DNA from 3 places in the Pseudoalteromonas sp. SWYJ118 genome. Region 1 is predicted to be linked to each of the others. Evidence: predicted binding sites of a transcription regulator. Region 1 holds the regulator's gene; each other region holds the start of a gene.
The links. The regulator sigma-54, encoded in region 1, starts transcription at its own class of promoters, with help from an activator protein. The targets are predictions, from matches to a motif close to GTTGGCACGNNNNTNGNNT.

Region 1 (10,747 bases):
AAGATTTCAGCGCCTTTTAAGCGACCGTTTACCTTGGCATTAATATAACCATTTTCAACGTTAATTACCGCGCCCATGCGCTCCAAACCCTGAATATGAATATCAACAGGGCGAGCACCAATAGCACACCCACCAGGTAAAGACACTTGAGCTTCACCAAAACGAGCAACTAAAGGGCCTAATGCAAGTACAGAGGCACGCATTTGCTTAACTAAGTCGTATGGCGCTAATGTCTTATTAACCGTTGCGCCGTCAATCACTAGCGTATCGCCGTGCCAATTAACATCAGCGCCTAGAGTTTTTAATAAGGCTTCAGTGGTCACTATATCGCGAAGGCGCGGTACATTAGTAAATGTACTTTTTCCATCAGCTAATAATGAAGCAAACAAAATAGGAAGTGCGGCATTTTTAGCGCCAGAAATAGTCACTTCACCAGCAAGTGAAGTACCACCTTGAATTACAAATTGATCCATTAAGAGGCCCTATTTATTGCGGTAAAATAAATTTTTGTTCACGCTTCCACTCTACAGGAGTAAATGCACGAATAGATACTGCGTGAATTGTGCCATCTGAAATTGTATTCATTAATGGGCCATAAACTAGCTGCTGCTTTTTAACTCGGCTTAAACCGTCAAAGCATTCACCTACTGCAACAACTTCATAATGACTACCATTGGCTTTTACATGTACTTCAGCTAATTGAAGTTCTTCGCGTAATAATGTTTCGACTTGGCTAGTTTCCATAACTCTCACTCAAATAGGGTTGTAACCTGACCCAGTTGCATTAAATTTTGCAATTGCTCAGGTAGGTTTTGCAATTCAAGGCGAATGCCTTGCTGCTTTAATTCTGCAAAAGAGTGAATTAACCAAGCTAAGCCCGCTGTGTCAACCCTAGATACACCACTTAGGTCGAAATAGATGATTTTATGCTTGGTTAATAGCTTGTTGTTCAGAAGCTGTTCATCGCCAATTGAATTTCGAGTAAGCTCACCGTTTACTCGAAAATGTTGTCCATCAACTTGGCTTATTGCCAATTTAGTCATTCGAGTTACTGCCTCTAAACTGAACTGGTAGCTGACTCTTTTGCTCTAAAAGGTTACTTACATTATCAATACCTTGCTGACGCAAAATACCTTGTAGCTCACTTTGTTTTGCATCTAGTAAACTAATACCTTCAGCAATCATATCGTACGCGCGCCATTCACCGTCACGGTCTTCGCGTACTTTAAAATCGATTCTGATATCAGGTTTACCATCTTCAATAATTTTAGTTTTAACGACAACGACATCTTTGCCTTTAAATGCTTGTTCTGCACCAAACTCAACTTTTTGGTTTGTATATTGAGTGAATACACCTGCATAAGTAGCAACTAAGTACTCTCTAAAAACACCAATAAAGCGTTGAATTTCTTTAATTGCTTTGGCTTTTTCAGCTTCGTCGGTAATTGCACGTACTTTAGATACTTCACTACCTAGTACGCGAAGTGCTGCATATTTGTAGTCGATATAAGGCATTAATTCATCTTCAACGATTACGCGAAGATGCTCTTGATTTTTAACAATTAATGGCTGATCTTTTTTAATACGTGCAAATGTATTATCGGCAACTTGGCGTACCATTTTATTTGGATCAACCAATTTAACATCTGCTGCACTTACGCTTTGAGTTAGCGTCATTGTGCCAATTGCTACAATAGCTAAAAACTTTTTCAACATAATAATTACTCACTACCTTGGTTGAATAAAAACTGCCCGATTAATTCTTCAAGTACAATGGCAGACTTAGTATCAGTAATTGAATCGCCATCACCTAGTGCTTTACTTTCCACACCAAACAAATCGTCAATTGCTTCATCTTGCTTGTTTTCAGTCACTGTTTCGCCTAAACAACGTTGTTTAGCCGAATCTGGAGAAATTACAGGGTGAATACCTAAGTACTGCTCACCTAAAATACCCGACGTTAAAATAGAGATTGAGCTTGTGTCTGAAAAACGACATAAGTACTGCGCATCAATGGTCATATTTACCACTGGTAAAAACTCTTGTGGGTGAACATAAATTGATTCAACACGACCAATTACAACACCACCTACTTTTACAGGTGCACGTGCTTTTAACGAGCCTATGTTTTCAAACTTGGCATTAAGCGTATATGTTTCGCCAGAGCCACTAATACCTGAATTGGCAACTTTAAGTGCAAGCATCGCAAACGCTAAAATGCCAAGTGCTACAAAAAAACCAACTAAAATTTCTAATTTCCGTGAATTCATTATCTATACCCTATTAGCTGGTAAACATTACCGCTGTCAAAATAAAGTCAAAACCTAAAACTGCTAATGACGAATGAACAACCGTTTCGGTGGTTGCTTTGCTGATCCCTTCAGAGGTCGGCACACAATCATATCCTTTATAAAGTGCAATCCAGGTCACCACTATGGCAAATACAAAACTCTTAATAATACCGTTTAGTATGTCTTGCTGAAACGATACTTGTGATTGCATGATTGACCAAAAGCTACCTGTATCAACTCCCAGCCAATCTACACCCACTAAGTGAGCGCCTATGATTGCTACGGCTGAAAATATTAAGGCAAGCAATGGCATGCTTATAAAGCCAGCCCAAAAGCGCGGTGCAATAATTCGTTTTAGCGGGTCGATTGCCATCATCTCAAGTGATGAAAGTTGCTCTGTTGCTTTCATTAAGCCAATTTCAGCAGTCAATGCGCTACCTGCACGTCCTGCGAATAGTAATGCAGTAACAACCGGGCCCAGTTCTCGCAATAAACTCAGTGCCACTAACGGCCCTAAACTATCCTCAGCGCCATAACCAACTAATACGGTGTAGCCCTGTAAAGCCAACACCATGCCGATAAACAAACCCGACACCATAATAATCAGCAACGATTGCGAACCGACCATATAAAGTTGGCGAACAAGTAACGGTGTGCCTTTTTTAAAATTAGGAACATGCGCTAGCGCACTAAACAGCATATAAGCCGAACGGCCAAGAGCCGCAAAACGTCCTAGCGTTTTATGCCCTAGCTTTTGAAATAAATCCAACATTATGCTTTTTCTCCAAGCAGTTCATCTGCATAAGCTTGAGCCGGAAAATGAAATGGTACTGGACCATCCGACAAGCCTTTTAAAAACTGTTGAACTAAAGGAGATTCATGATTGCGCATTTCATCAGGAGTACCACAACCAATTACCCCTTGATCGGCGATAATTATAACGTGATCGGCAATACTCATTACCTCCGTCACATCGTGCGTCACAATTAAAGACGATAAACCCAATACTTCGTTAAGCGACTTAATTAGCTTAACCAATACGCCCATTGAAATAGGATCTTGCCCTGCAAATGGTTCATCGTACATGATTAGCTCAGGATCAAGCGCTATAGCGCGCGCAAGTGCAGCACGCCTTGCCATACCACCCGATAACTCAGAGGGCATTAAATCTTTAGCGCCACGCAGTCCAACCGCTTGTAATTTCATTAATACAACTAATCGAATAAGGTCTTCACTTAGCTTTGTGTGCTCTCTTATAGGAAACGCAATATTGTCAAATACCGACATATCAGTAAACAACGCACCACTTTGAAAAAGCATGCTCATTTTAGTACGTGCTTCGTATAGCTCTTTGCGAGACATTTTAGGGATGCTGCCACCTTCAAATAAAATATCACCTGAATCTGGTTTAAGCTGACCACCAATTAAACGCAACATAGTGGTTTTGCCAATTCCGCTTGGCCCCATGATCGCAGTAATTTTACCTTTAGGAACGCTAAAACTCATATTTTTATATATGGTTCTATTGCCTCTCGAAAAGCTAACATCCTTGACTTCTACTATTGATTGCGACAAGTCGCTCTCCATAAAAATGTTCACTAGTGCACCTATTTTAAAGCTTTTTTGTCAAAGATGGAAAAAACAATTCGTAAGATTTTGTAATACACCCATAAAAAGGATTATAAGACTCGCTCAAAACAGCTTAACCCCGGCTTAAATTTTTAAATTAGCTGTTTTAAAGCAATGTTGCCACCTAGTTGACCTTACTCTTTTATTTATACTTTCATCTTGGCTTTTGTTACTATTCGCGCCATCTGTATTTTGTATAACTGGCTTAACACAATGGTTACCTCGTTTGTTATTTTAATTCTTGGTTTTGCAGCTCTTGTTTGGAGTGCAGACAGGTTTGTTTATGGCGCTGCGGCTCTTGCTAAAAACTTTGGAGTGCCTACACTTATTGTTGGTTTGACCGTTGTAGCAATGGGTTCTTCAGCACCCGAAATGATGGTTTCGGCATCTGCTGCACTGGCTAACAAAACAGACACAGCCGTTGGTAATGCTGTTGGCTCTAATATTACAAATATTTTACTTGTGTTAGGTATCACGGCTTTATTTCGCCCTCTTTCAGTTTCATCTAGTACGTTAAAACGCGAAATGCCATTGGTGATGCTCGTATCTTTAGTTACTTGGTATGTGTTTTCAGATAACTACTTTTCATTTAATGAAGGTGTTGCGCTTTTAGTTGGCTTTATCGTATTCATCGGTGGGTTAATTATTGTATCTATGCGTGCAAAAAACCAAGATGACCCATTTGTCTCAGAAGCCTGCGACGACGTACCTAGCAATGTACCTACAAAAAAGGCCGTATTTTGGTTAGTAGTCGGCATGATACTCCTACCTGTTAGTTCTCATTTTTTAATAGGTTCAGCTGTCGATATTGCTAAATACTTTGGCTTAAGCGACCTAGTCATTGGTTTAACAATTATTGCCATTGGTACTAGCTTGCCAGAACTTGCCGCTTCTATTGCGGGTGTACTTAAAAATGAAGACGATTTAGCACTAGGTAATATTGTTGGCTCAAACATATTTAATATTCTAGCTGTATTACCACTGGCTGGTATTATCAACCCTTCTGCAATTGACCCGTCATTAGTAAGTCGAGACGTATTAATTATGATTGGTGCAACACTTGCCCTAATTATTATGTCATTGAACTTTAGAGGCACCCAACGTATCAATAGAGTAGAAGGCGGCTTATTGCTAATAGCGTTTTTGGGTTACCAAGGGTATATTTTTAGTCAAGTAGGGTAAATAATGGCAACGCTAAATTTTATTGAACAAGGCCTTCGCGTTTTAGATGTTGAGCGCCAAGCACTTAGTGATATTGCACAATATGTAGATGAGAATTTTCATAACGCATGCCAATTAATGTACGACTGTGAAGGCCGTATTATTGTCATTGGTATGGGTAAATCAGGTCATATTGGCAATAAAATAGCAGCAACCCTTGCAAGCACTGGCAGTCCAGCATTTTTTGTTCACCCTGGTGAAGCAAGTCATGGTGATTTAGGTATGATCACTAAAAATGACGTGGTTATGCTTATTTCTAATTCAGGTGAGACCAGCGAAGTTTTAAATATCATTCCTGTTTTAAAACGACTTGGTGCCAAAATGATATCGATGACTGGCAATACGCAATCAACCATGGCGACCCTTGCTAATGTGCATGTGTGCATTAAAGTAGAAAAAGAAGCCTGTTCATTGGGTCTAGCTCCTACATCAAGTACCACTGCAACGCTTGCGATGGGCGATGCCATGGCAGTTGCATTATTAGAAGCTCGCGGGTTTACAGCTGATGACTTCGCGCTATCTCACCCAGGTGGTAGTTTAGGCAAGCGTTTATTACTTACTTTAAAAGATGTTATGCACAGCGGCGCAAATACACCTATTATTAGCGTTTCACAAACAGTTAAAGACGCCCTCATTGAAATGTCTGCTAAAGGTTTAGGTATGACAGCCATTGTTGATGAAAATCAGCAGCTCGTGGGATTATTTACCGATGGCGATTTGCGTCGTATTTTAGAGCAAAGAATTGATATTCATACAACACAAATAGATGTTGTTATGACTAAGTCATGCACTACGGCTACGCAAGATATTTTGGCTGCTGAAGCGCTTAATATTATGGAACACAAACGTATAAATGGCTTAATCGTCGTCAATGAGAAAAACCAACCTATTGGCGCATTAAACATGCAAGACCTATTAAAAGCAGGAGTATTATAAATGCAATTTGAAGAACTCTATCAACCGCTGAGCGATGATGCAAAAGCACGCGCTAAAAAAGTAAAACTACTTATATGCGATATTGATGGTGTATTTTCTGATGGCCGTATTTACCTTGGTAATCAAGGTGAAGAGCTAAAAGCATTTAATACAAAAGATGGTTTTGGCATTAAAGCGCTTATAAACAGTGGCTTTGAAGTGGCTGTAATTACTGGTCGTCATTCACAAATAGTGCAACAACGTATGAGCAGCTTAACCGTACAGCATATTTATCAAGGCCAAGAAAATAAGCTCATTGCCTATCAAGAGCTAAAAGACAAACTCAACCTTAGCGATGAACAAATTGCTTATATCGGTGATGATGGTCCTGACATGCCCGTTATGGAATTAGTCGGCTTTGCTGTTGCAGTAAATGATGCCCATCCACTTATTAAACGTTTATCACACTATGTAACGCAAATGCCTGGCGGCTTTGGTGCAGTAAGAGAGCTCACCGACTTACTTATGCTTGAAAATGGTAAAGCATTGACTACACAAGGCACTAGTTCATGAATGCAGCGCGCATAATATTAAGCGTTTTATTCATTAGCTGTATGGTTTGGCTTTGGTACCCTTATTTTACACAAACAAATATTGTGCCTCAGACTGAGCCTGAAGTTATTGCCAAGCCTGATTACATAGCCATAGAACTCAAACAAACAGCCTATGACGAACAAGGTAAAATTAGCCACAAAGTCACTGCGGCTAAAATGGAGCTATATCAACAATTAGGTTTTACGTTTTTTGAAAAACCTATTTTTACTTTATATAACGAAAAGCAAACGTGGCAAATAAATGCAGACGAAGCAACATTATACGAAGACAAACAATTAATTTTAGAAGGCAATGTGGTTGCCAAAAACTTAACCGATAACGCCATGATAGACAAAATCAATGCTGATAATATTCAGGTAGATATAAAGCTATTAACAATGCGTTCGGAGCAACCCGTTATCATCACTGGACCCAATTTAAAAATCACTGGTAAAGGCCTAGAAGCCGACTTAAAAACCGAAGTGATAAAACTAATTAACCATACGCGAACCATATATTATGACCAATAAAATATTAAAATCACTTATTATTCCTACACTTATACTAGCGTTTAATAGTAGTGCTGCAGAGCAAAACACGCAACCGGCTGCAAATCAAATTTCAATAAGCGCCGATAAGCAAGAAGGTCAATTAAAAGCTAATGTCGGGATTTTTGAGAAAAACGTTGAAATTATTCACGGTAACCGCCGTATCACAGCCGACCGCTTAGAAGTACATAAACGCGATGAACTTGGCGATAATAAACAATTATTAATTGCTACAGGTAGCCCTGCGCACTTTGAAGAAAAGCAATCAGATGGCACGACTATGAGCGCCAGTGCTGACGAAGTACGTTATGATGTATCTAAGCGTTTTTTAACGCTTGTTGGTAATGCACAAGTATCGCAAGCGGGACAAAAAATAAATGCTAAAAGCATTACCTACGATATAGAGCAGCAGCTAATCAGTGCCGAAAAAGATGAAAACTCAACTGACCGCGTTCACACAATTTTAGTACCAATCGAGACTAAAAAAAGTAAAAAAAGCGACAAAGGTCAACCATGAGCACATTAAAAGCAGAGCTATTAGCAAAGAGCTATAAAGGCCGTGAAGTTGTAAAAAACGTCGGCCTTGAAGTCAAAGCTGGCAGTATTGTTGGCTTACTTGGCCCTAACGGCGCAGGTAAAACTACCACGTTTTATATGATAGTAGGACTTGTACCTAGCGACAAAGGTAAAATATCGATAGACGATAACGATATTACTCTTTTACCTATGCATAGTCGTGCTAGATTAGGCATTGGCTACTTACCGCAAGAGTCTTCAATATTCAGAAAGCTGACTGTTTATCAAAACTTAATGGCCATTTTAGAAACGCGCAAAGAGTTAAATAAACAAGCTAGAGAAGACACTCTCGATAAATTATTAGATGAATTTAGCATACAACACATTCGTGATAGCCAAGGTATGGCATTGTCGGGTGGCGAACGTCGTCGTGTTGAAATAGCACGTGCGCTGGCAGCAGATCCTAAATTTATATTACTGGATGAACCATTTGCAGGTGTTGACCCGATTTCGGTATTAGACATAAAGAAAATAATAGAACATCTTAAAAATCGTGGGATTGGTGTATTAATTACCGATCATAACGTAAGAGAAACCCTTGATGTTTGTGAAAAAGCCTACATTGTTTCTCATGGGGAGCTGATTGCATCAGGTACTCCAGAACACGTATTAAATGATAAAACAGTACGCGATGTTTACTTAGGCGAGCAATTTAGGCTGTAACATTTACGCCATGTCTTTAAGCATCTGCTAGTATTAATTATAACAACATAAAAGGATTGTTAGAGATACATGAGGCAATCACTACAGCTGCGCATGGGCCAGCAACTTACAATGACTCCACAGCTGCAACAAGCTATTCGTTTGTTGCAACTCAGTACATTGGATCTCCAGCAAGAAATACAAGAAGCTCTCGACAGCAACCCGCTATTAGAGGTTGAAGAAGCAGACTATTCAGAAGACGCTGCAGGTAAAAACGAGCAAAAAGCAGATACAGATGACATAACTGTTAGCGCATCTGCCGATGATGCTCCAAGCGAATACGAACAAGATAGTGGTGAAGCACTTGCAAAAGACACGCTAAGTGACGACATGGCTATGGATGTTAGTTGGGATGAGTACATGAGTGCCGCCCCAGCAGCATCATCGGGTCCGATGCCTGAAGACGAATCAATATACCAAGGCGCCTCTACTGAAACGCTCCATGAGTATTTAATGTGGCAGTTACAACTAACGCCATTTAGCCCTACAGACGAAGCTATTGCTATTGCTATTGTAGAAGCCGTCGATGATTCAGGTATTTTAACACTAAGCTGCGAAGAGATTTTAGAAAGCTTTAATCAAGAAAACGAAGATGATAACGAAGTCGAACTTGATGAAATTGAAGCTGTATTAAAACGCATCCAACTGTTTGATCCTGTTGGTATTGCTGCACGTAGTTTACAAGAGTGTTTGTGTATTCAGCTTAACCAGTTTGATAAAGAAACACCTTACATTAATGAAACAAAAATGATTTTAACCGAGCATATTGATTTATTAGCTGCTCGTGACTATCGTACATTAATGAAGAAAACTAAGCTCAAAGAAGAAGAGCTTAAGGAAGTAATGACATTAATACATACTCTTAGCCCTAAACCTGCAGATACTATTGTAAGAGAAGAATCTGAGTATGTTATTCCTGATGTGTCAGTTAAAAAAATTAAAGGCCGCTGGGTTGTTGAGTTAAACCCAGACAGCATGCCTAAAATTCGTGTTAATAGCCAATACGCGGCAATGTCTCGCACTGTAAAATCCAGTGGTGACAGCCAGTTTATTCGCTCGCATTTACAAGAAGCTAAATGGTTTATTAAAAGCTTAGAAAGTAGAAACGACACGCTATTAAAAGTGACAAATTGTATTGTTAAGCAACAACAAGGCTTTTTTGAACACGGTCCTGAAGCCATGAAACCAATGGTTTTAAATGATGTTGCTGAAATGGTAGAAATGCACGAATCAACAATTTCGCGCGTAACAACCCAAAAGTATATGCACACACCCCGTGGTATATTTGAGCTTAAATATTTTTTCTCAAGCCATGTAAGCACCGAAAACGGTGGTGAATGTTCATCTACAGCAATCCGTGCGCTTATCCGAAAATTAATCGCAGCAGAAAACTCAGCAAAACCATTGAGTGATAGCAAAATAGCGGATATATTGGCTGAGCAAGGAATTAAAGTAGCGAGACGTACAATCGCAAAATACCGCGAATCTCTGGCTATTCCACCGTCAAATCAGCGTAAAAGTTTGATTTAAGACGCAAAAAAAAGAGGGTAATGCTTATGCAACTAAACTTAACTGGTCGTCACGTAGAATTAACCGATTCACTAAGAGACTATATTAATACCAAATTTGCGAAGCTAGAAAGACACTCTGATCATATTAATAATGTTCATGTCATTCTCGATGTAGAAAAATTAAATCAAAAAGCAGAAGCCACCATACACGTAAGCGGTGCTGAGCTATTTGCCTCTACAGAACATCAAGATATGTATGCCGCCATTGACTCGTTGATCGACAAGCTCGATCGACAAGTAATTAAACACAAAGAGAAGCTTGCTCGACACTAATATGATGAAATTAAGCTCACTTATATGCCAGGACTGCAGCAAAGCTGCGGTCCTTTTTAATAGCAAAAAAAGAATTTTAGAGTTCATTAGCGAACTTGCTCACGACAAACTTCCGTATTTACCGCAACAAGATATTCTTAATGCTTTAATGAGCAGAGAAAAATTGGGTAGTACAGGTATAGGGCGTGGCATTGCCATTCCTCATGGAAGAATGAGCGGTGCAGAAGAGCCTTTGGCTTTAGTACTCGTTAGCGAAACTCCAATAAATTTTGATGCGATCGATAATCGCCCTGTTGATATTTTCGTCGCACTCATCGTACCAGATGGCGATAACCAGCAGCACTTAAAGACTCTAGCAACCATTGCTGATAAACTAAACAACAAAGATTTTTGTAAACAGTTACGCAGTGCAAAATCAGATACTGAG
Region 2 (10,747 bases), on a different contig from region 1:
TTGAGCTGCAATTTCTTCAATAGAAAGCGCGCTTAATAAATCGTAATAACGCCACATTAGCACATCACTAATTGACATTATTTTACCAAACATATCGTTTGGCGCATCAGTAATACCAATGTAGTTACCAAGCGACTTAGACATTTTTTGAACGCCGTCAGTACCTTCAAGTAATGGCATCATTAATACTGTTTGCGGCTTTTGCCCTTCAACTTTTTGTAGCTCACGACCCATTAGCAAGTTAAAGCGCTGATCAGTACCGCCCAGTTCAACATCTGACTCTAGTGCAACCGAATCCCAACCTTGTACCAGTGGATATAAAAACTCGTGAATTGCAATTGGTTGACCGCTGCCGTAACGCTTTTTAAAGTCATCACGTTCAAGCATGCGCGCTACTGTTTGGTTAGCAGCAAGTTTTATCATACCTGCAGCGCCTAACTTTTCCATCCAAGTAGAGTTAAATGCAACAGTGGTTTTAGCAGGATCTAGAATTTTGAATACTTGTTCTTTATATGTTTCGGCATTGGCTAGTACGTCTTCGCGAGTAAGTGGTTTACGCGTTACGTTTTTACCTGTTGGGTCACCAATCATGCCAGTAAAGTCACCAATTAAGAAAATAACCTCATGACCTAAATCCTGAAAGGTTTTCATTTTATTAATTAGTACAGTGTGCCCTAAATGTAAATCAGGGGCTGTAGGATCAAAGCCAGCTTTTATTTTTAGCTTTTTGCCCGACTTTAGTTTTTCAACTAGTTCGTCTTCAATTAATATTTCTTCTGCACCGCGTTTTATCTCTGCTAGAGCGGTTTGTAAATCCACTTTGTGTTACTCCAAAATTCTGCCTACGAAGGGGCGGACTAGTTACTTGTAATCACGGTTTAATATAGGTTTAAACCGAATATATATATGTAGCTAACATAACAAATTTCTACCTAATTAAAATAACTTTTTAAGTTATTAATGCAACTAAACAAAATGAATTGAGTCTTAGTTAGATAGGACGTTAAAAAAGGCTTCCTAACCCTGATTTTAGCGTAGTTTAAGGTTAGTTTAAATCTACAAAGCACTAGTATTCGTACATTATTAAGTATATCCTGCAATATTATGTATTTATTATCTTGACAGCAGAAAAAGGCACGTTATGGTTCACGTGGTTAACACTCTCCCAAAAAAACACAAATTGCTTATTTTAGGTTTAGTTTCTGCTATTGCCGGCTTGGCATTTCTTCCTTCTGAAAAAGCGACTGCTTCTAAAGACAATAATGCAGATGCATTAGAGATAGGCAAGCGCTATGAGTTACAAGTTAAAGTTGATGACAACGAAAAATTAACTGAGTTAAATTCAGAGCAAGCAGCAGAAAAATTACCAGAATACGACTTTGTCGATCATAAAGTTAAAAATGGCGACAATTTAGCAATTATCTTCAAACGTGCTGGTTTTTCAGCTCAAACGCTCCATAAACTAATTAACACTAACGCAGAAACGCGCAAGCTAACTAAAATTCACCCTGGTGAAATACTTAGCTTTGCGACAGCTGAAGATGGCTCTTTGGCTCAACTGCGCTATGTGATTTCAAAAACCGATACTTTATTTGTTACCTTAAATGAAGAAGGTAACTACGATACAGCTATTGATAGTAAAGAAATTGAAACGCTAACCAAAACCGCTGGCGGCGAAATATCTAACAACTTTTGGACTTCAGCAATAGCGGCAGGTTTAAGCGAACGTCAAATAATGAACTTTGCTGACATATTTGGTTGGGATGTTGATTTTGCAAACGACATTCGTAAAGGCGATGTGTTTGGCTTAATTTACGAGTCTCATTATGTTGATGGCGAGTTTATTGGTACCGGTAAAATTATTGCCGCTGAATTTGTAAACCAAGGTCAGCGCTTTGCAGCGATTCGCCATACCGACGGCAATTTTTATACGCCTGAAGGGCGTAGCATGAAAAAAGCATTTTTACGTGCACCTGTAAGCTTTAAGTATATTAGTTCGAGCTTTAATCCTCGTCGCTTACACCCAGTTACTGGGCAAGTTAGAGCGCACCGTGGTATCGACTTTGCGGCACGCACTGGCACACCGGTGGTTGCATCAGGGAACGGTAAGGTAGTTAAAGCGGGTTACAGCAAGTACAACGGTAACTACGTCTTTATTAGCCATGGCACACAATATGTAACTAAGTACTTACACCTAAATAAGAAACTAGTTAAAACGGGCCAAAAAGTTAAACAGGGCCAACAAATTGGTACTGTAGGTTCTACGGGTCGTGTTACTGGCGCACATTTACACTATGAATTTTTAGTAAATGGCGTTCACCGTAATCCTAAAACAGTAAAACTTCCTAAGTCAGAGCCATTACCTCGCTCAGAACTTGCTAAGTTTAAACCTATTGCAGATAATTTTATTGCCCAACTTGAGCGCAATCGCGAGCTACAGTTAGCACTTAAATAAAGTTTATTAATAAACATTAAAAAAGCCTTTGCAGGTTAAACCTGCAAAGGCTTTTTTGTGTACGCTAAAAACCATTAGTACATTAATACATTAATACATTAATACATAAATGAGCTGAATAACTAAAGACACCATCACTAATGGCCAAATATATTTGCTGTATTTGGTTGCACCGTTGAGCCCTATTTTACTTTGATATTTTTCAAGCAATGGAATAAGTATCGCTAGCGCGACAAACAAACCAATTAAAATAACGAATATATTCATATCAATGCCCTTCTTATGGTAGCTCATGGCCTTTAGCGCTTACATAAAGTGCATACCAATGCTCACGAGTTAGCTGTACGTTTACAGCATCACAAGAGGCTTTAATACGCTTGGCATTAGTTGTTCCAATAATCGGCTGAATAGATGCGGGATGGCGCAGTAACCATGCAATGACTATAGCCTCAGCAGACGTATCATAAAGTGCAGCCAGCTTATTAACTAAAAGACTGGTGTTTATATCAGCCTGCGATGCGTTTGATAAATCACTGCCGCTGTATAATCCTTGGCATAAACTGCCCCAGCTTTGAATTTGAATTTCAAAATGGCGACAGTACTCAATACTACCGGGCGTAAAATTAAGATCCTTACCGTCACTGTTACCGGCATATACACCTTCATCAACAAACTGATGTTTTTGTAAACTAGCCTCAATTTGATTAGCCACAATCGGCATATCAAGTGCATGCTGTAAAAAATTCATTTGATGTTGCTGCATATTCGATACTGCAAAATTGCGCACTTTACCGCTTTCTTTTAAGCAACTAAATATGCGAGCAATTTCGTTAGCTTCCATGAGTGGATCAGGACGATGTAGCATAAGTACGTCTAAATAGTCTGTATTTAATCGCTTCAAGGATGCTTCAACTGATTGCTCAATCCACTTTGATGAAAAATCATAGCGCTTTGGCCCTAAGTCATCTTCAAAACGAATCCCACACTTAGATTGAATATACATGTGCTCTCTAAGCTCTGGTCGCTCGCTTAATGCTTTACCAAAAACCTGCTCCGCTTTACCAAAAGTATAAATATCAGCATGGTCAAAAAAGTTAATGCCACCTTCAATAGCGTTATCTATGCATTCATGAGTTTGCTTAACATGTGCATCAGTGATTGCGTCTTTATTCCAACCGCCTCCCAGACCCATGCATCCGAATACAAGTTTACTAACATGAGGTAAGTGCTTTGCTAAAGGTGTGTGAAGCATGATAACTATCCTTAAAATTTTGAAGAGCTGTTACTGTAAACAAAAAGCGCTGAACAAGAAACCATTTAGCGGTGAACAAATTAAGAACAAAAAAAAGCGCAGTAAACTGCGCTAAATCATTTATTAACTACCACGTTAATTATTAGCCAACAAGTGCTAATAAAATACCCGCAGCAACTGCACTACCAAGTACACCCGCTACGTTGGGTCCCATAGCATGCATAAGTAAAAAGTTATGTGGGTTGCTTTCAAGGCCAACTTTATTAACTACTCGTGCCGCCATTGGCACAGCCGATACACCTGCTGCCCCAATTAATGGGTTTATAGGTGTTTTAGATATGCGGTTAAGTCCTTTTGCCATAAATACGCCAGATGCAGTACCAATTGCAAAAGCCAGTGCGCCAAGCACTAAAATACCAATCGTCTCAACAGTTAAAAACTTATCTGCAGCAAGCTTTGAACCTACAGCTAAACCTAAAAATATAGTTGTAACATTGATGATTTCGTTTTGAGCACTGTTACTTAATCTATCAACAACACCCGACTCTCGCATTAAGTTACCTAAACAAAACATACCTACAAGCGGTATAGCAGCCGGTAAAAACATAGCCGTTAAGCTAAGCACCATAAGAGGGAAAATAATCTTTTCCTTTTTAGATATTTTGCGAAGCTCTGGCATCTTAATTTTACGTTCTTCTGGGGTTGTTAACGCACGCATAATTGGCGGTTGAATAATTGGTACAAGAGCCATGTATGAATATGCGGCTACCGCTATTGCACCAAGTAAATCAGGTGCCAGTTTTGATGCTAAAAATATTGCTGTTGGCCCATCGGCACCACCAATAATGGCAATAGCTGATGCATCCTGTAGGGTAAACTCAAAACCTGGTACATAATTTAATAATATTGCGCCAAACAAAGTAGCAAAAATACCAAACTGTGCAGCCGCACCTAATAACAACATACGTGGGTTTGCAATAAGCGCGCTAAAGTCGGTCAGCGCCCCTACTCCCATAAATATTAATAACGGAAAAATCCCCGTATCAATACCCACGTAATAAACGTAATACAAAAGCCCACCTGGGTCTGACAAACCTGCCACTGGTACATTTGTTAAAATTGCACCAAAACCAATAGGTAGTAATAATAGTGGTTCAAAGCCTTTAGCTATCGCTAAAAACAGTAATAAACACCCTACCGCAATCATAATTAATGATGGGATTGTAAAGTTAGCAATGCCTGTCGCATTCCAGAGGTTTAAAATACCTTCCATCCTCTATTTACTCCTAAGCTAATGCAATCATAGCGTCGCCGGTAGTTACAGCATCGCCTTCACCAACCAACACTTCGGCAATAGTTCCGGTATGCATTGCGCGTATTTCAGTTTCCATTTTCATGGCTTCCATAATAATCACTACATCACCTTCATTAACAACTTGCCCAGCTTTTACTTTAATTTTAAAAATATTACCTGCTAACGGTGCATTAAGTGTTTCACCTGATGCAACTGAAGCAGACTGAGGAATGTGCTCAGAGTCTTTTAATGTTACTTCTTTTAGCTCACCACCTTGCGCCACTACTACGTCGTAAACTTTACCATCTACTTTTACGCTGTATTGCTCAGCTTTAACGCTGTTATTATTTGATCCTGATTTTGGTGCTGCCTTATTGCTCTTATCTTCAACGGTAGGAATAGGCTCAAATGCATCAGGGTTATTACGATTTTTAATAAATTTCAAACCAACCTGCGGAAATAATGCATAAGTTAGTACGTCATCAATTTGCTCATCAGCAAGTGTTAAACCTTGCTCTTGTGCTTCTTTTAATAATTCAGCTTCAAGCGTTGCAAGCTCTGGTGCAATGTTATCTGCAGGGCGACAAGTAATAACCTCTGCTCCATCAAGCACACGCTCTTGTAGCTCTTTATTCATTGGTGCTGGTGTTAAGCCATATTCACCTTTTAATACGCCAGCAGTTTCTTTAGTAATTGTTTTATAACGCTCACCGGTTAGCACGTTAAGTACTGCTTGAGTGCCTACAATTTGCGACGTGGGTGTTACTAAAGGTAAAAAACCAAGATCTTCACGTACCCGTGGGATCTCAAGCAAAACTTCATTAAGCTTATCTGCCGCGCCTTGCTCTTTAAGTTGGTTTTCCATGTTTGTAAGCATGCCACCAGGTACTTGAGCGAGTAAAATACGACCATCAACCCCTTTTAAGCTACCTTCAAATGCCGCATATTTTTTACGTACATCTCTAAAGTAAGCAGCAATTTCTTCTAGATGATTTAAATCAAGGTCAGTATCGCGCTCAGTTCCTTCAACTATCGATACAATAGTTTCAGTTGCTGTGTGTCCGTAAGTCATACTCATAGATGAAATAGCGGTATCAAGCATATCAATGCCTGCATCAATCGCTTTTTGATAAGTCGCAGTACTTAAACCAGTTGTAGCGTGGCACTGCATAGCAATAGGAACCGACACGGTTTCCTTAAGTGCTTTAATTAGTTTTTCAGCATCGTACGGCTTTAATAAACCCGCCATATCTTTAATACAAATTGAGTGACAGCCTAAATCTTCTAATTGCTTAGCAAGAGTCAGCCACATATCAAGCGTATGAACAGGACTTACCGTGTACGAAATAGTACCTTGAGCATGTGCGCCTACTTTTATAGCCGCTTTAATCGCTGTTTCTAGGTTACGTACATCGTTCATTGCATCGAAAATACGAAATACGTCAACGCCATTTTTATGTGCGCGTTCTACAAACTTTTCAACTACATCATCAGCGTAATGGCGGTAGCCTAATAGGTTTTGACCGCGTAATAGCATTTGCTGTTTAGTATTAGGCATCGCTTTTTTAAGCGCGCGAATACGCTCCCAAGGATCTTCGCCTAAATAACGAATACACGAATCAAATGTAGCACCGCCCCACGATTCAATAGACCAATAACCTGCATCATCTAGCTTGCTAGCAATAGGTAGCATATCGTCTAGGCGCATACGTGTTGCGAGCAATGATTGGTGCGCATCGCGTAATACCAATTCTGTTAATTTTAATTTAGCCATGTGTGTGCCCCTTATTTATTATTTGATTTGTACTGAGCAATGGCAGCACTAATAGCAGCGATGTGCTCATTAGGCACACCTTGAGATTTAAAAGACGGTGATTTAGCTGGTGATGCCTCTGGTTCGCTATAGCGCGTCACCAAATTAGACATAAGCGTTACTGCACCAATTAATATCGACAGAAATACAAACACCCCAACCATACCAGTTAGCATTAAGCTACCAGCCGTTGTGAGTAGAGCACCTATATCCATTTTTCTCCCCCTTGAAACCCATATCGAAAATAAAAAATCGATTTAATTAAATATTTATTCACTGGATAATAACAAAACTAGTCGCTTTGTCTACATCTTGTAAATTGGTAAAACCAATTAAACTATAAACAACATAACACTCAACAAATTTACATGCCATAACCCAGCAATCATGCGCCCTACAATACATACAGAAAATAACGACTATAGCTAATAGTTATATGGAAGTTGTTAATTAACTATTCAACTTAATAAAAATAACCGCCAAATTTTATAATAAGTACAAAAACACACACCAATTGTTAATTGGTCTTACCAAAAAGATTATTTTTAGTGAATATTTACCGGTAACTTGTAACAGTGTGAATAACTTACATAACAAAGCGTAAAAATTACTAACTAACTAATAACTAAAAACACAGTTAAAAACCATAACCACTTGATATAAAACAAAAATAAACTTTGGCATATAACTGGCATTAGTTATTGTGAGCAAATTTGATAACCAAGGAGAAAACAATGTTACGCTGGACAATTACATTTTTAGTTATTGCTTTAATCGCTGCAGTGTTAGGTTTTGGTGGCATCGCAGGTGCCGCAGCTGGTATAGCAAAAATTATATTTTTTATATTTTTAGTACTTTTAGTGATCTCATTAGTTTCAGGTGCACTACGTGGTAAATCACCCAGGTAGATAAAGCATTCAACTAACAAACACTAAAATTTAATTAACACTTACAAGGAATTACATTATGAATTCAACAACTGTAAAAGCAGCACTAATCGGTCTATTCGCAAGTTTCTTTATCATGGGTTGTGAAGACAATCATGCAGAAGACGCAGGCGAACGTATTGACGAAGCAGTAACTGACGTGCAAAACAAAGTAGAAGATGCATGTGAAAATGTTAAAGAAGGCGTAAACGCTGAAGAAACTAACTGTTAATTCTTCTTGTATCGCTAAAAAACGGCCTTAGGGCCGTTTTTTTGTGTCTGTAATAAAATCACTGACTATAAAGCTGCTCATTTAGCGGCTAGCTTGTTAAAATAAAAAAAACGATATTTAAAGCAAGGCAATATGGCATTTACAACAACCTACACACTAGATAAACCTTACTTTTACGAGTGCTTTGACGAGTCACTCCCCTACAGTAAGCGCGCCAAACCTAAGTACTTTTTACTTGTACTCCTCGTTGCGCTTGGTTTATTTGGCATTTATGTTTTAAACGATCATTACTTAGGATCGTTTATGATCATGCTAGGTGTACTAGAGTGCGTCGCTTTTTACTATCGCAGACCTTGGTGGGTAACCAGACAAATGCTCAGCAGAGCGTCAGGCTCTGAGGTAACACTTACCTTTGATGAAGAAGGCATTAAGTCGGCTAATCATTACAAAAGTTTTGAGCTAACTTGGCAAAACATAAGCGAAGTAATAGATACTCAGCAAGGTATTATTATTAAAAATAAAAGCGGAATGCAGTACATTTCAAAACAAATACTAACCCCTGAAATACTCGCTTTTATAAACAAAAAAGCCACTCAGTGAGTGGCTTTTAGTCTAGTTGAGCTAATTGCTCAACTACGTATACGTGTTGATTAAGCATTGCCCGGATTAGGGTTCGACTTTTCAGCTTGTATGCGCATGTAAATCTCTTCACGATGCACTGATACGTCTTTTGGTGCATTAACACCGATTCGAACTTGATTTCCTTTAACACCTAGAACGGTAACTGTTACTTCGTCACCAATCATTAGGGTTTCACCTACTCTACGAGTTAGTATTAGCATTCTCTTGCTCCCATGTTCCAATAAAAATTATAAGATTCCGCTTAAACATACTAATGAAAATTAGACTGAAAAGTAAGTAAAAACTCCCAATCTATCCATTTTCTGTTAAAAATGCTTTATGTAATGCACGAACAGCCAACTCTAGGTACTTTTCATCTATTAAAACTGAAATTTTAATCTCTGAAGTCGAGACTAAAACCACATTAATATTTTCCTGCGCTAATGCATCAAAAAATAAACTTGCTACACCAGAATGCGATTTCATACCCATTCCAACAGCAGAAACTTTAGCTACTGTTGGTAATCCGCTTATATTTTGAGCACTAAGTTGAGCTTGATCTTCGCTCAATAATTCAAGTGCTTGCAGATAATCATTCGAGTGCACAGTAAAAGCATAGTCTATTTTTTCAAAGATATGATTAACTTGATTAATCATATCTATTTCGATGCCATTATCAGCAAAAAGTTTCAATATTTTTGAAAGATATTGAGTACCTGTTGGCACACCTTCTACTTTAATTAAACATTCGTCACGATTAAACGCAATTCCCGATACAACCTTACTTGGCATATCGCTCTCCTCAAAACTTATTAATGTACCTTCGTCAGGATTAAAGCTCGAAAGCACCCTAAGTGGCACATTGTGTCTACCTGCAGCTTCTACTGAACGAATATGCAAAACTTTAGCGCCTAAACTTGCCAGCTCTAGCATTTCGGCAAAGGTAACTTGGCTCATTCTGCGAGCATTAGGTTCAACACGAGGATCTGTAGTATATACGCCGTCAACGTCGGTATAGATCTGGCATTCGTCAGCTTTTATAGCTGCGGCTATTTCTACAGCCGATGTATCGGTGCCGCCGCGTCCAAGTGTTGTAATGTTACCCTCAACATCACGCCCCTGAAACCCTGCAATAATAGCAATACGGTTATGTTCAAGCTCATGCTTTAAGCGCGTAGCAGCAACCTCCGCAATACGGGCTTTGCCAAACATGTTGTCGGTTAGAATATTGACTTGATCGGCTAATAAGCTCACCGCAGAGTGGCCACGTTTAATAATAGCCATAGCAAGGAGCGAAACAGAAACCTGCTCTCCAGTGCTAATTAGTACGTCTAGTTCACGGCTACTCGGGCGAGTATCAATTTGTTTGGCGAGATTAATTAAGCGGTTGGTTTCTCCCGACATAGCAGAGAGAACCACAACCACTTGATGCCCTTGTTGTCTGGTTTTAACAACAAGGTCGGCGACCGCTTCAATTCGCTCTATTGAGCCGACCGAAGTGCCACCGAATTTTTGAACAATAAGCGCCACTTAGGCTTAAGTACGCTCAGTTAACCAAGCTGTAACGCTATCTAGTGCAGCAGCAAGGTTTTGTGGTTCACTACCACCGGCTTGTGCCATATCTGGACGACCGCCACCTTTACCACCTACTTGGCCTGCCATGTGGTTAACTAACTCACCGGCTTTTACTTTGCCTGTTAAGTCTTTAGTTACACCGGCAATTAGGCTTACTTTGTCGCCACTGGCAACACCCAGTGCAATAACACCTGAGCCAATCTTGTTTTTAAGGTCATCAACCATACCGCGAAGCGCTTTAGATTCAGTCCCTTCAACGTTAGCTACAAGTAACTTAACGCCATTAATTTCAACAATCGAATCAAGTAAAGACGCGCCCGCTGCACTTGCTAGCTTATCGCTAAGCTGTGCAATTTGCTTTTCAAGGCCTTTAGATTTTTCAAGCAACGCAGTTACTTTTTCAAGTACCGATGCGCTATCGCCTTTAACTAAAGCTGCAACATCGCTAAGTTGTTGCTCTTGCTCGCTAACGTACGCTACAGCATCTGCACCAGTTACGGCCTCAATACGGCGAACACCTGCGGCAATACCGCTTTCAGATACAATTTTGAATAAACCAATATCGCCAGCGCGCTCAAC
Region 3 (10,747 bases), on a different contig from region 1:
GATTTCTAGTCAGCTCTGTAGGTAATAAATCTGGGACCAAGAATTTCTTGTTATTTCGCTTAGCATCAATACTGTAGCAAAGCTCAAATTGTTCCATTACTTGCATTAGAAAGGTAGATTTACCCCTGTATCGAGAAAAATCTAACTTTTCTTCAAGTATTTTTTCAGCTTCTGTGACTGTTATAACACCGTCATTTTTAGCAAGCTTATCAGAATTTAAAAGGGTATATATACCTTCAGTTATCCAAGTTGGGTTCAGTACTTGAGTTTGTAATTCATGTAATTCTTTAAAATGAATTATGTGGCCTAAATCGTTTAAAAGGGTTAGTAAAATATTTTGAACTTGATGATCTTCAATTGAGTGATTTGTACATATTTTGGTAAAATCTTGATGAGAAATATGATCAGACTCTTTTTTTAACTCTTCCAAATCGTCTTTTATTGCAAGCCAGTTTTTAGCTAAGACGAAGTTTCTCATTTCAAGCTTAGCTACTTCTGCTTTTATGATATGTTTTAATTTAGTTATACCAACACCAGACTTACATGAGGTTTTATAAAAGCCAATAATATTGGAATATTTCTCTTTAAGATGTTGCCTTCTTATATTGTCATCATAATGTTCGTCACTTTTGTTCAAAACAATCAGTATTGGTGAGCTTTTACTTACCGCTAAAACTTGTTTCAGCCAATGTTCAGGATTCTCATCTTTTCTACCATCTAATACAATAACGTAAATACTTCTTTCAGACAGAAATAATTGGTGAGTTGCTCTCATTATCTCTTGCCCACCAAAATCCCAGCAGTGGAGAGTTACATCTTCCTTATCAACATTTACTTTCCAAGGAGTAATTGAAATACCATCAGTTTTATCTTCTCTAGGGTTAAATTTATTTTCATTAAAACGATTTATTAATGATGTCTTACCAGCAGCACCCTCCCCAACTAAAACTAATTTGGCTTCGTTTAATTTTGATGTTTCACCTTGTAATGATTGATAGTATTTTTTCATTACGAGGTTTCCCTGTTTCACTATCTCTTTGGGTGGGATAGTCACATTATTATCATAAAAATTAACTAATTTATTTTTATTAGACTCTAGGAAATGAAAATCTATACCTTCTTCTAAGTAAACGTCGAAGTTTAGATCTATGAAGCTTTCTGGTATCTCATTGATTTTACAATCCGACAAGTTTAGTTTGACTAAACTTTTAAAGTTTTCGCCAAACAATTCCAAGCTATTTATTGTACTCCCGGACAAGTCTAATGATTCTAGTTTATCAAGTCTTGCTAGAGGAAGTAGAGCTGACTCATTGTCTACACAAATATCTATATTCTTTAAATTGGTAAGACGTGCGAGTGGTGTTAAGTTTGACTGTTTAGGTGAACTAATATTTAACTCTGTTATGCTAATTAGTTTATCAAAACCATCCAAAGATACTTCACAATTTGTAGCGATAAATACGTCTTCTAAAGAATCAAAATGAGATAGAAAATCTACACTAACTACATCTTTACTTACTATGATCAGTTTTTTTAATGAGCCCAGCTCAACAGTTTTAAGAAAATTTAAATTGAGCGGATCATCCAGTAAAAATATACTTATGAAAGTGATTTCCCCACGATTATTAACAAAAAAATTAGTTCCTTCTCGGAAAATATCCCAATCAGCAACTTGCTTCGCTACAGCTGCTTTTTGAAGTTCTAGTGCATTATTAATTACACCTATTTCATTTGCGCTATCTTTGTTGGGTGTATGTAGTTTTTCAGTAGAGTTAATACTATCAGTATAATTTTCCATTTTAGTCCTTTAAATTTATATGATGAGCAAGTTTAGTTGTGGTTTTTCAATTAGATATAGATTAACCTTTTTTATCCGGATAATACAATTCAAAATGGATAATACAATTCAAAATGGATAATACAATTCAAAATGGATAAATATTGTCAAACTTAGACCTCAGTAGTGTTTAACAATTAACTCCTGTGTTCTAAGTATGTGGTGACACAGAACAAAGCGGAGGCTAAGAGTTTCAAGCTTGGACTATACGTCCACTTGTAATTTATTCATTTTCAATAACTTTAAATTAAAGGACTACAAATGAAGTATTTACATTATATATTGCTTTGCTTATCCCTACTTTTCACATCTAGCACATTTGCTCTTGAGCAAAAATATCACGAGTTCGTTTTACCTGTTATTACTGCTTTTAAAGCGCAGGATAAAACTGCGATTGCTGCGCATATTCGCTACCCGCTAAAACGACGATATCCCATACCTGACATTAAAAATGAAGCAGAGTTTATTAACCGCTTTGATGAAGTATTTAATGATGAGTTAGTAGCAGTTATTGCTAGTTCAAACATTGATACCGATTGGGATAAAGTTGGTTGGCGCGGCATTATGCTAAACAACGGCGTTATGTGGGTAGATACCGAAGGTAAAATTATTGCTGTAAATACACAAAATACTAAAGAGCAGGCACTTGCAAAAAGCTTAATCGAAGACGATAAACAATCCTTGCACGCAAGTATTAATACTTTTGAAAAACCAGTACTCAATTGGAAAACGGCTAACTATCATGTTCGTGTTGATGATTTAGGCGAGCATAATTTTCGGTATGCAGTGTGGGGTATTAATAAAAAGCCAAGTGACAAGCCTGATATGGTTTTACTAAATGGCGATATTACATTTGAGGGCAGCGGCGGGAATCATCACTATACGTTTAAAAATGGTCGTTATAGTTATGTGCTACAAGTAACCATTATTGGCTGCGATACATCACCACCAGGTTGGCTTGAAGTTTATAAAGACGATGAGCGATTGTTGTCTGAAGATGTTATAAGCACTCATTAATCGCTTTTTATTAGTAAGCATGCGGCTAAAATCTCTATAAAAGTAGCTTTAGCTGCAAGTTAAATGTTATTACTTTATTCTTCTATTCCTTTGTAAAACTTTGTTAATCGCCTCTTTATTTCCGGTTGGTACTCTATATAATGCCGTGTTAATGGAACGTTGCAGTTGTAGTGACGTGATTAAATAAAGAAATACAAAGGATTATGGAATTGATTAAACTATCTTGCCTTACGTTGCTCATGATGAGCGCGTATTCAGTGAATGCCAATACTCACGCTCAGCCTATAAAAAACACTCAAGAAAATACTTACGGTGATGCTGTTTTAATTAACGATCAAAAAATAAATTTTGATAAAGCTCATTTTGAAAGTTTATCTAAAAAACCTCTACTCGCGCCAATTATAAAAAATAATAGCCTTACTCAAGCTGCCTCAGACGAGGAAAGCATAGAGCTTAGCAGCGTATTTCGTGAATTTTCGTTAGGCAACTCAACAGGTCGAAAAGGCTTGTACGTGGCACCTTTGTCGGGTGTGGGTAGTAAGCACATTATATCCGCCCAAGAGAGCAATTTTAATATTATAGAATATGTGAAAGGTGCGTATGAAGTAACTGCTCGCTACGACTTTGATGACTATATTGAAGATACCACGCTAATTAAAGATACAGTGGCAGATACATACTACTTATATGTTTTAGAAAATAACGCAGTACATAAAGTTAATTTAGTCACTCAAGAGATAGAACTAAGTAAAGAGTTTTATTACCCAAGAGCAGCAGATAAGTTTGATATAAATAACGATGGGCAAGATGGGCTTTTTGTTTATCAAAGCAGTAAGCTTTTTGTTCTTAACTCGCTCGATTTATCTGAAATTGCGGTACTTGAAAACGTACCACAAAACTTTGTGACAGGCTCATTTACTGAGGCTAATGCAAAAGAAGTTTTATTTAGTGATGGTGCGGTATATAGATTCGAAAATTCAGAATTTGTACTGCACAAACAACTTAGTGTAAGTATTAATGGCGAGCATTTAATTGCTGTTGATATTAATAACGACGGCTTAGATGAAGTGATTAATGGGCAAAGTTGGTACAGCATAGAAATGCTAAGCCCAAGCACTGAAAGCATTTTATGGACAGCCCAAAGCGACTTAGATATTGATAAAGTAATAGTTGCAGACATCGATAATGATGGTACCGACGATTTAGTTTACGGCGATGGTCAGTGGGGGAGTTTATATGCGCTTTCACTCACAACAGGCGTTGAGTTCTGGAGTATTAATAATCCAGAGCATGGTGTGTCGGGCATTGTTGTAGATGACCTTAACGGTGATGGTAAGCAAAATATTGCTTGGGGCTCAGGTTATTCTTCGTCAGGTGAAGATGGTTTTTATATTCACAACACGGATGACAAAACTCAACAGTGGGCTAAAGGCATTAAGTACTACTCAAATAAAGCGTTAGCACTTGCTGATATTAATAACAACGGAAGCTTAGATATACTTTATTCCGAGCGTGACAGTAACGCTTTGCATATAGTAGATACACAAACTAATGAAAAAATACTTACAAATATAAGCGTTAATAACGATTGGGATAATAATAATTTAGTTACTACTGCTCAGCTGTTTGATGATGGTAAGAATTATATTATTGCTGGCAGCTCTGCTATATACGATGCGAATGTACAGGTGTTTTCACCTGAAACGGGTGAAGAGCTATTTCAAACATATCTTGGCGACGGAGACTACATTAGTACCTTAACAACGTTAGATATTAATAATGATGGCAAGCTAGAAATAATAGTAGGTAATGGTGCTGAGCATACAGGAAGTGAAGGTACCTTTTTTAAAGTATTAAATGGGCAAACTGGAGAGTTATTAAAGACATCGCCTCGCTTAGGATTTTATTGGGGCGGTATGAGTTCAATAGTAACTGGAAGCTTTCTTAATAACGAAAATATAGATGTGGTTAGTCTCGTTAGTGATTACCTCATTAGTTATGACTACTCTGAAAACACTATATCTAAAGTTGCTTTGGAGCAGAGCTTTAACGGTTTGGTTAACACTGTTATTAATGGAGAAGAAACTTTAGTTGCATCTACCTATAACGGCTCACTTTATAAAGTGGCATTAAATGGGCAGACAACATTAATTAGTGAAGTGTGCCAAAACTCTTTAAATAACATTGTGTCTGTAAGAGCTGGGTTTGTGCAGTATTCGTGTTCAGATCAGTTTGGTGAATATAACCTAGATAGCAATGTGGTTTCATACACTGTTGAGCGTAATAATAATGACAGTTGGTTAGCAACTTCTACGTATAATAATGTTGATTATACCTTGTTGGCAGGTCAGTCATTGGAGGTGTTTTCTAATCAAGTTGCTGAGCCTTTAGCTAAACCTGAAGCTGTAAGCTACTCTGATCATGTTTTAAAAAGCATACAAATAGATTTACCTGTATCAGATGATATTGATTATGTAGTTTTAAATAAGAGACCAACTCTGGGTAGGGTCGAGTTTACCGACAGACAGGCGGGTCTACTAACTTATATACCTTCGGGGACTGTAGGCATTGACGAGCTTAGTTACTACACAGTAAAAGATCGTTCACGTTCAGCGTTATCAAGCTTAACGTTAGAGCTCACAAATACAGCACCAACAGCAAATAATATGACACTGCAAACTCATTGGAGTACACCGCTTAACTTTAATCTAGAAGGTATGGATGAAGACGCTGAGCAATTAGTATTTCAAATTAAAAATTCGCCTGCTCATGGGCAAATTCAGTTAATGGATTCTGCTTTAGGTAGCGTGACCTTTTCACCAAGTGGTGACTCGGTTGAGCCAGTATCAGTTAGCTTTACAGTGAAAGATTCTTTAGTTGAATCTGAGCTTCATAATGTTGTTATTGAACTTACAAATACAGCCCCACAAGCTCAAAATGTAACATATAACACCTCTTATAAGAGTGAAGTGAATGGTCGCTTTTCAGCATTAGATAGCGACAACGATACACTTGAATTTGAAGTGGTAACAGAGCCAAACTCAGGAACTCTAACATTTGAGCCTGATACTGGATTGTTTAAACTAACTCCTACGAGCGAATCCGATCATGTAGTAACGTTTAGCTATGTAGCTAAAGATAAATTTGATAGTTCAGCAGTTCAAACTGTGACTATAAACGTTGAAGGTAAGCAAGCTGCTGCGCTAGCGACTCCATCATCTGATTCAGGCTCTAGCTCAGGTGGCAGTATTTATTACTTACTTACGCTGCTATCAGTGGTTTTATTTGGTAGACGCCGTTTTAATTAGTAGTTAAAAGCTTATTTACACTATCTAAAACCGCCAAATGGCGGTTTTTTATTTATTAATAATCTTTTTAAAATCAACGATTTATTGCTTGCTTTTGTTGTGTGTATTGTACAACCCTAAACTTTGCAAATAAACGATGTGGTTACTTAATACGATTTTTGCTTAAATATATTGTAAGTTTTAACTTGGGTGTTTTTAGGCTTTTATTTAGGGCTGTTTATCTTTCGAGGTTTAACATGCACTGCCCCGAGGATTCTGCATAGGGGCAATTTACGCTTTGTTGTTTACAAACCTACCGCCGCGATTAAATCTCCCCTAGATTGAGTGAACTTCAATCTAAAAAGGTCTGCAGTCCCTAGTCTAATACTAATAATCAGACGTTAATAATTTCAATGTGGTTTAAACGTTCTAATAATTAGTATTTTTATAAAACAGATCTAAGTGGTAGGCTAAAAGTAGTAAGTATAAAATAGTAAGTAATTAAAAATAGTTCTCGCGCAACAAGGAACCCTCCTGTAAAGCGCTTTGCCAAGGAGTTTAGTATGATCACGCTTACCATTAATGGTAATAAACATGAGTTTTCTGGCGATCCGTCAACGCCAGTATTATGGTATCTCCGAGACGAATTGAATTTAACCGGCCCTAAATTTGGCTGTGGTATGGCTCAGTGCGGTGCGTGTACTGTGCATATTGATGGGGTAGCTCAGCGCTCGTGTGTATTACCTGTAGCGGCAGTAGCGGGTCTTTCAATTACAACAATTGAAGGGTTAAGCGAGCAGGGCGACCATCCAGTACAACAAGCATGGGTTGAGCATAAAGTACCGCAGTGTGGTTTTTGCCAGTGCGGTCAAATGATGCAAGCTGCAAGCTTATTAGCTGCCAATCCAAACCCTACCGATGATGAAATAGTAAGTAATATGTCGGGAAATATTTGCCGTTGTGGTACATACCCGCGCATTCATAAAGCAATTAAATCAGCCGCTAAAACAATGGCGAGTGTTCAGTATTTTGACCCAAATGAACAAGGGGAAGAAGTATGAACCAAGATAATAAATATTTTGATTTAAACCGCCGTAAGTTTTTAAAAACTAGCGCAATAGGTGCATTGGTACTTGGTACTTATTTTGTAGGCAGTGCGCCAAGAGCGATTGCGGGTGTGTTAGAGCAGCCATCTGAGCTGGCAAAACGCGCAAACTTATTTATTGCACTGCGCCCAGACGGCATGGTTGAAATAACGTGCCATCGCTCTGAAATGGGTCAGCAAATTCGCACCGCGATTGCACAAATAGTTGCCGATGAAATGGAAGCCGCGTGGGATAAGGTTATTGTTATTCAGGGTAAGGGCGACCCTAAATACGGCGATCAAAATACCGATGGCTCGCGCAGTATTCGCTACAACATGCAGCGCCTGCGTGAAATGGGCGCAAGTGTACGTTACATGATGCAGCACGCTGCCGCTAAGTTTTGGAAAGTTGATCCACAAACCTGTACTGCTAATCAACACGTTGTTACACACAGCTCAGGTAAATCGCTTACTTATAAAGATTTAATCGACTTAGCGCTTACAATAACGCCACCAGAAGCTGACAAACTAACGCTTAAAACACGCAAAGAATGGCGTTACATTAATACCGGCATGGCGCACATAGATTTAGCCGATTTAGTAACAGGTAAAGCTATATTTGCAGCCGATGTACGCGAACCACAAGCGCTGGTGGCTATAATTGAACGCCCGCCGGTAGTCGGCGGTGTTGTTAAGTCGTTTGATGCCAGTGCTACAAAAGCGATAAACGGCGTTATAGATGTTATTGAAATACCTGCACCAAAAGGCGCACCGCAGTTTCAGCCAAAAGGTGGCATTGCGATTATAGCTAAAAACACATGGGCTGCATGGCAAGGGCGTAAAGCATTAAAAGTGGTGTGGGATGATGGCAAAAATGGCGATTACAATTCAGAAGAATTTAAAAAGTCATTACTAAAAACAGTACAAACTCCACAGGCAAACATACGTGATAAAGGCGATGCCATGGGCGTGTTGGCTAAATCGAGCAATAAATTGGTAGCTGATTATTACGCGCCGCACCTTGCTCAAGCCCCAATGGAGCCGCCTTGTGCAACAGCTATGTACAACAAAGACAGTGTTGATATATGGGCTGCTACGCAAAATCCACAAGCCGATATGAAAACAGTGGCGGCAATGCTTGGCATGGATGAGAGCAAAATTAATGTTCACGTTACCATGTTAGGAGGCGGCTTTGGGCGTAAGTCAAAACCTGATTTTTCAGCAGAAGCAGCTTATCTTTCAATGAAAGTAGGCAAGCCTATTCGTGTGCAATGGACGCGTGAAGACGACATACAACATGGTTTTTACCATGCAGTTTCGGCTCAGCACATTGAAGCATCGCTAGATAAAAATGGCGCTATAGAATCGTATTTACACCGTACCGCGTTTTCACCGATCACCTCTACCTTTTCAGAAGGGGCGACTACGCCAGGGAGCTTTGAACTGCGCTTAGGGTTTACCGACAACCCAATTAACACACCTAACATGAAGTTAGAAAACGGTGATGCGCAAGCCAAAGCACGAATTGGTTGGATGCGTTCTGTATCAAATATTTTTCATGCCTTTGCTATTCAGTCATTTATTGGCGAAGCAGCGCACAAAGCCGGTCGCGACCAAAAAGACTATTTATTAGAAACGATAGGTCCAAGCCGAATCCTTGATGTAACTGAGCAAAATGCCACATACGATAATTATGGCGGCGATAAAGCGGTTTATCCTTTAGATATTGGCAGACTGCGCCATGTTATTGAAAAGGTTGCTGACATGAGTAAGTGGGGGCGAGAGCTTCCTAAAGGGCGAGGTTTAGGTATAGCAGCGCATAGAAGCTTTTTAACTTACGTAGCGACAGTAGTTGAAGTAGAAGTGTCGGATACTGGCGATTTAAAAGTAATTAAATCGTGGGTTGCCATTGATGCGGGCACGGTTGTAAATACCGACACCGTTAAAAATCAAACCCAAGGTGGCTCTATTTACGGTATTACCACTGCAATTAGTGACGGTATTACCTTTGATAAAGGGCGTGTACAGCAAAGTAACTTTCATGATTATCGCGTACCGCGTATGAGCGACGCACCTCTTGAGATTGACGTTGAAATTGTACAAAGCGATGCACCACCAGCAGGGGTAGGTGAGCCATCTACACCAGTTTATGCGCCAGCATTATGTAATGCTATTTTTGCAGCATGCGGAAAGCGCATTAGGCAGTTACCGATTGGTAACCAATTAAAAGCGTAGCTAAATAACCTACAGCTTAAACAAAAAAACCGCCAAATGGCGGTTTTTTTAAAAGCGGTTAACGCGGTTTAACGACCTTTTTCAAACTCATCAACTTCACGCTCTGCTTCTTCTTTAGATTTACCGTATTGCTGCTGAATTTTACCAACTAGCTCTGTACGGCTACCTTCAATTTTATCTAAATCGTCGTTGGTAAGATCGCCCCATTTTTGTTGAGCCTTACCTTTAAGTTCTTTCCAATTACCTTCGATACGATCGCTGTTCATAAGTTTATCCTTACTTTAGGTTAGTGAATTAACTGTCAGTTATAAAGTAGCAAGCCTTGTACCAAGGAATAATAATGGTTTTATTGTTTTTATTATCAGTTGGTTATATTTTTATGTTGAGCGATTTTGTTTTTAATATTGCGCTATTTATTAAAAAATATACATAGCAGCCTGTAATTATTGCTGACATAAGTTACGCCGCTTTGATGTAACTCATTCTTAAATTTTTGTTTTAAGCTAATATGCAGGTATTAAACAAAGTAGTTAACCTGAGTGAGTTATGAATACAAAAACGTGTGAATACGGAGTGGATGACTGCTCATACAAAATGGCAGGTGAGTTAGCAGGTATTACACAATTGGTGAATGCGTTTTACGATAATATGGACGCTTTAAAAGAGGCTGAAAATATAAGGAGTATGCATTCAAAAGATTTATCAGCATCACGTAAAAAGCTCGCTTACTTTTTGTCGGGCTGGTTAGGTGGTCCTAAATTATACGCTGAACATTTTGGCAGTATTAACATTCCTCAAGCGCATAAACATTTACATGTAGGAATTGAGCAAAGTGATGCATGGCTTTTATGCATGCAAAAAGCGGTTGATGAGCAACCTTACGAAGCCTCATTTAAAATTTACTTAATGGATCAATTACGAGTGCCTGCAGATCGAATTAGAATGGTGTCGGGTAGCTAATAGCAATTATTAATAAATATCAGCCGCAGCTAGGCTTTGGTTTTTTGTTACAATGCCTGCAAAGCAATTTAGGGTAAATAGCTGTGCTGCCGGTTCAAGACATATATCAACAACTCGTTACTACATTACAAAGTAATCCTATTACGTTATTACAAGCGCCGCCTGGTGCTGGTAAGTCTACGTGGTTACCACTACAACTTATGCGCGACGGGCATTTTAAACGCATTGTAATGCTAGAGCCACGCCGTTTAGCCGCGCGCAATATTGCCAGTTACTTAGCAAAGTGCCAAAACGAGAGTGTTGGGCAAAGTGTGGGTTTGCGGATTA

Region 2: a site for sigma-54 is predicted at 7,491-7,509, ahead of I6F48_RS08705 (DUF1328 domain-containing protein). Genes of this name have one in related genera too.
Region 3: a site for sigma-54 is predicted at 9,774-9,792, ahead of I6F48_RS06600 (CsbD family protein). Genes of this name have one in related genera too.

What each region holds. Positions count from the first base shown of each region.
Region 1 is NZ_JADYXC010000001.1:104,757-115,503, reverse strand. Features, by position in the region: gene murA (UDP-N-acetylglucosamine 1-carboxyvinyltransferase) at 1-473, opposite strand, end outside; gene I6F48_RS00610 (BolA family protein) at 487-744, opposite strand; gene I6F48_RS00605 (STAS domain-containing protein) at 750-1,043, opposite strand; gene I6F48_RS00600 (MlaC/ttg2D family ABC transporter substrate-binding protein) at 1,036-1,716, opposite strand; gene mlaD (outer membrane lipid asymmetry maintenance protein MlaD) at 1,722-2,270, opposite strand; gene mlaE (lipid asymmetry maintenance ABC transporter permease subunit MlaE) at 2,284-3,063, opposite strand; gene I6F48_RS00585 (ATP-binding cassette domain-containing protein) at 3,063-3,878, opposite strand; gene I6F48_RS00580 (calcium/sodium antiporter) at 4,134-5,102, shown strand; gene I6F48_RS00575 (KpsF/GutQ family sugar-phosphate isomerase) at 5,106-6,077, shown strand; gene kdsC (3-deoxy-manno-octulosonate-8-phosphatase KdsC) at 6,078-6,629, shown strand; gene lptC (LPS export ABC transporter periplasmic protein LptC) at 6,626-7,180, shown strand; gene lptA (lipopolysaccharide transport periplasmic protein LptA) at 7,170-7,715, shown strand; gene lptB (LPS export ABC transporter ATP-binding protein) at 7,712-8,437, shown strand; gene I6F48_RS00550 (RNA polymerase factor sigma-54) at 8,507-10,006, shown strand; gene hpf (ribosome hibernation promoting factor) at 10,033-10,320, shown strand; gene ptsN (PTS IIA-like nitrogen regulatory protein PtsN) at 10,325-10,747, shown strand, end outside.
Region 2 is NZ_JADYXC010000006.1:158,353-169,099, forward strand. Features, by position in the region: gene tyrS (tyrosine--tRNA ligase) at 1-819, opposite strand, end outside; gene I6F48_RS08675 (peptidoglycan DD-metalloendopeptidase family protein) at 1,142-2,455, shown strand; gene I6F48_RS08680 (hypothetical protein) at 2,546-2,722, opposite strand; gene I6F48_RS08685 (aldo/keto reductase) at 2,736-3,707, opposite strand; gene I6F48_RS08690 (sodium ion-translocating decarboxylase subunit beta) at 3,850-4,980, opposite strand; gene oadA (sodium-extruding oxaloacetate decarboxylase subunit alpha) at 4,994-6,775, opposite strand; gene I6F48_RS08700 (OadG family protein) at 6,787-7,029, opposite strand; gene I6F48_RS08705 (DUF1328 domain-containing protein) at 7,549-7,722, shown strand; gene I6F48_RS08710 (hypothetical protein) at 7,781-7,972, shown strand; gene I6F48_RS08715 (YcxB family protein) at 8,105-8,572, shown strand; gene csrA (carbon storage regulator CsrA) at 8,623-8,814, opposite strand; gene I6F48_RS08725 (aspartate kinase) at 8,906-10,123, opposite strand; gene alaS (alanine--tRNA ligase) at 10,130-10,747, opposite strand, start outside.
Region 3 is NZ_JADYXC010000004.1:120,511-131,257, forward strand. Features, by position in the region: gene I6F48_RS06575 (COR domain-containing protein) at 1-1,798, opposite strand, end outside; gene I6F48_RS06580 (hypothetical protein) at 2,099-2,854, shown strand; gene I6F48_RS06585 (Ig-like domain-containing protein) at 3,064-6,162, shown strand; gene I6F48_RS06590 ((2Fe-2S)-binding protein) at 6,705-7,202, shown strand; gene I6F48_RS06595 (xanthine dehydrogenase family protein molybdopterin-binding subunit) at 7,199-9,460, shown strand; gene I6F48_RS06600 (CsbD family protein) at 9,529-9,726, opposite strand; gene I6F48_RS06605 (group II truncated hemoglobin) at 10,007-10,420, shown strand; gene hrpB (ATP-dependent helicase HrpB) at 10,504-10,747, shown strand, end outside.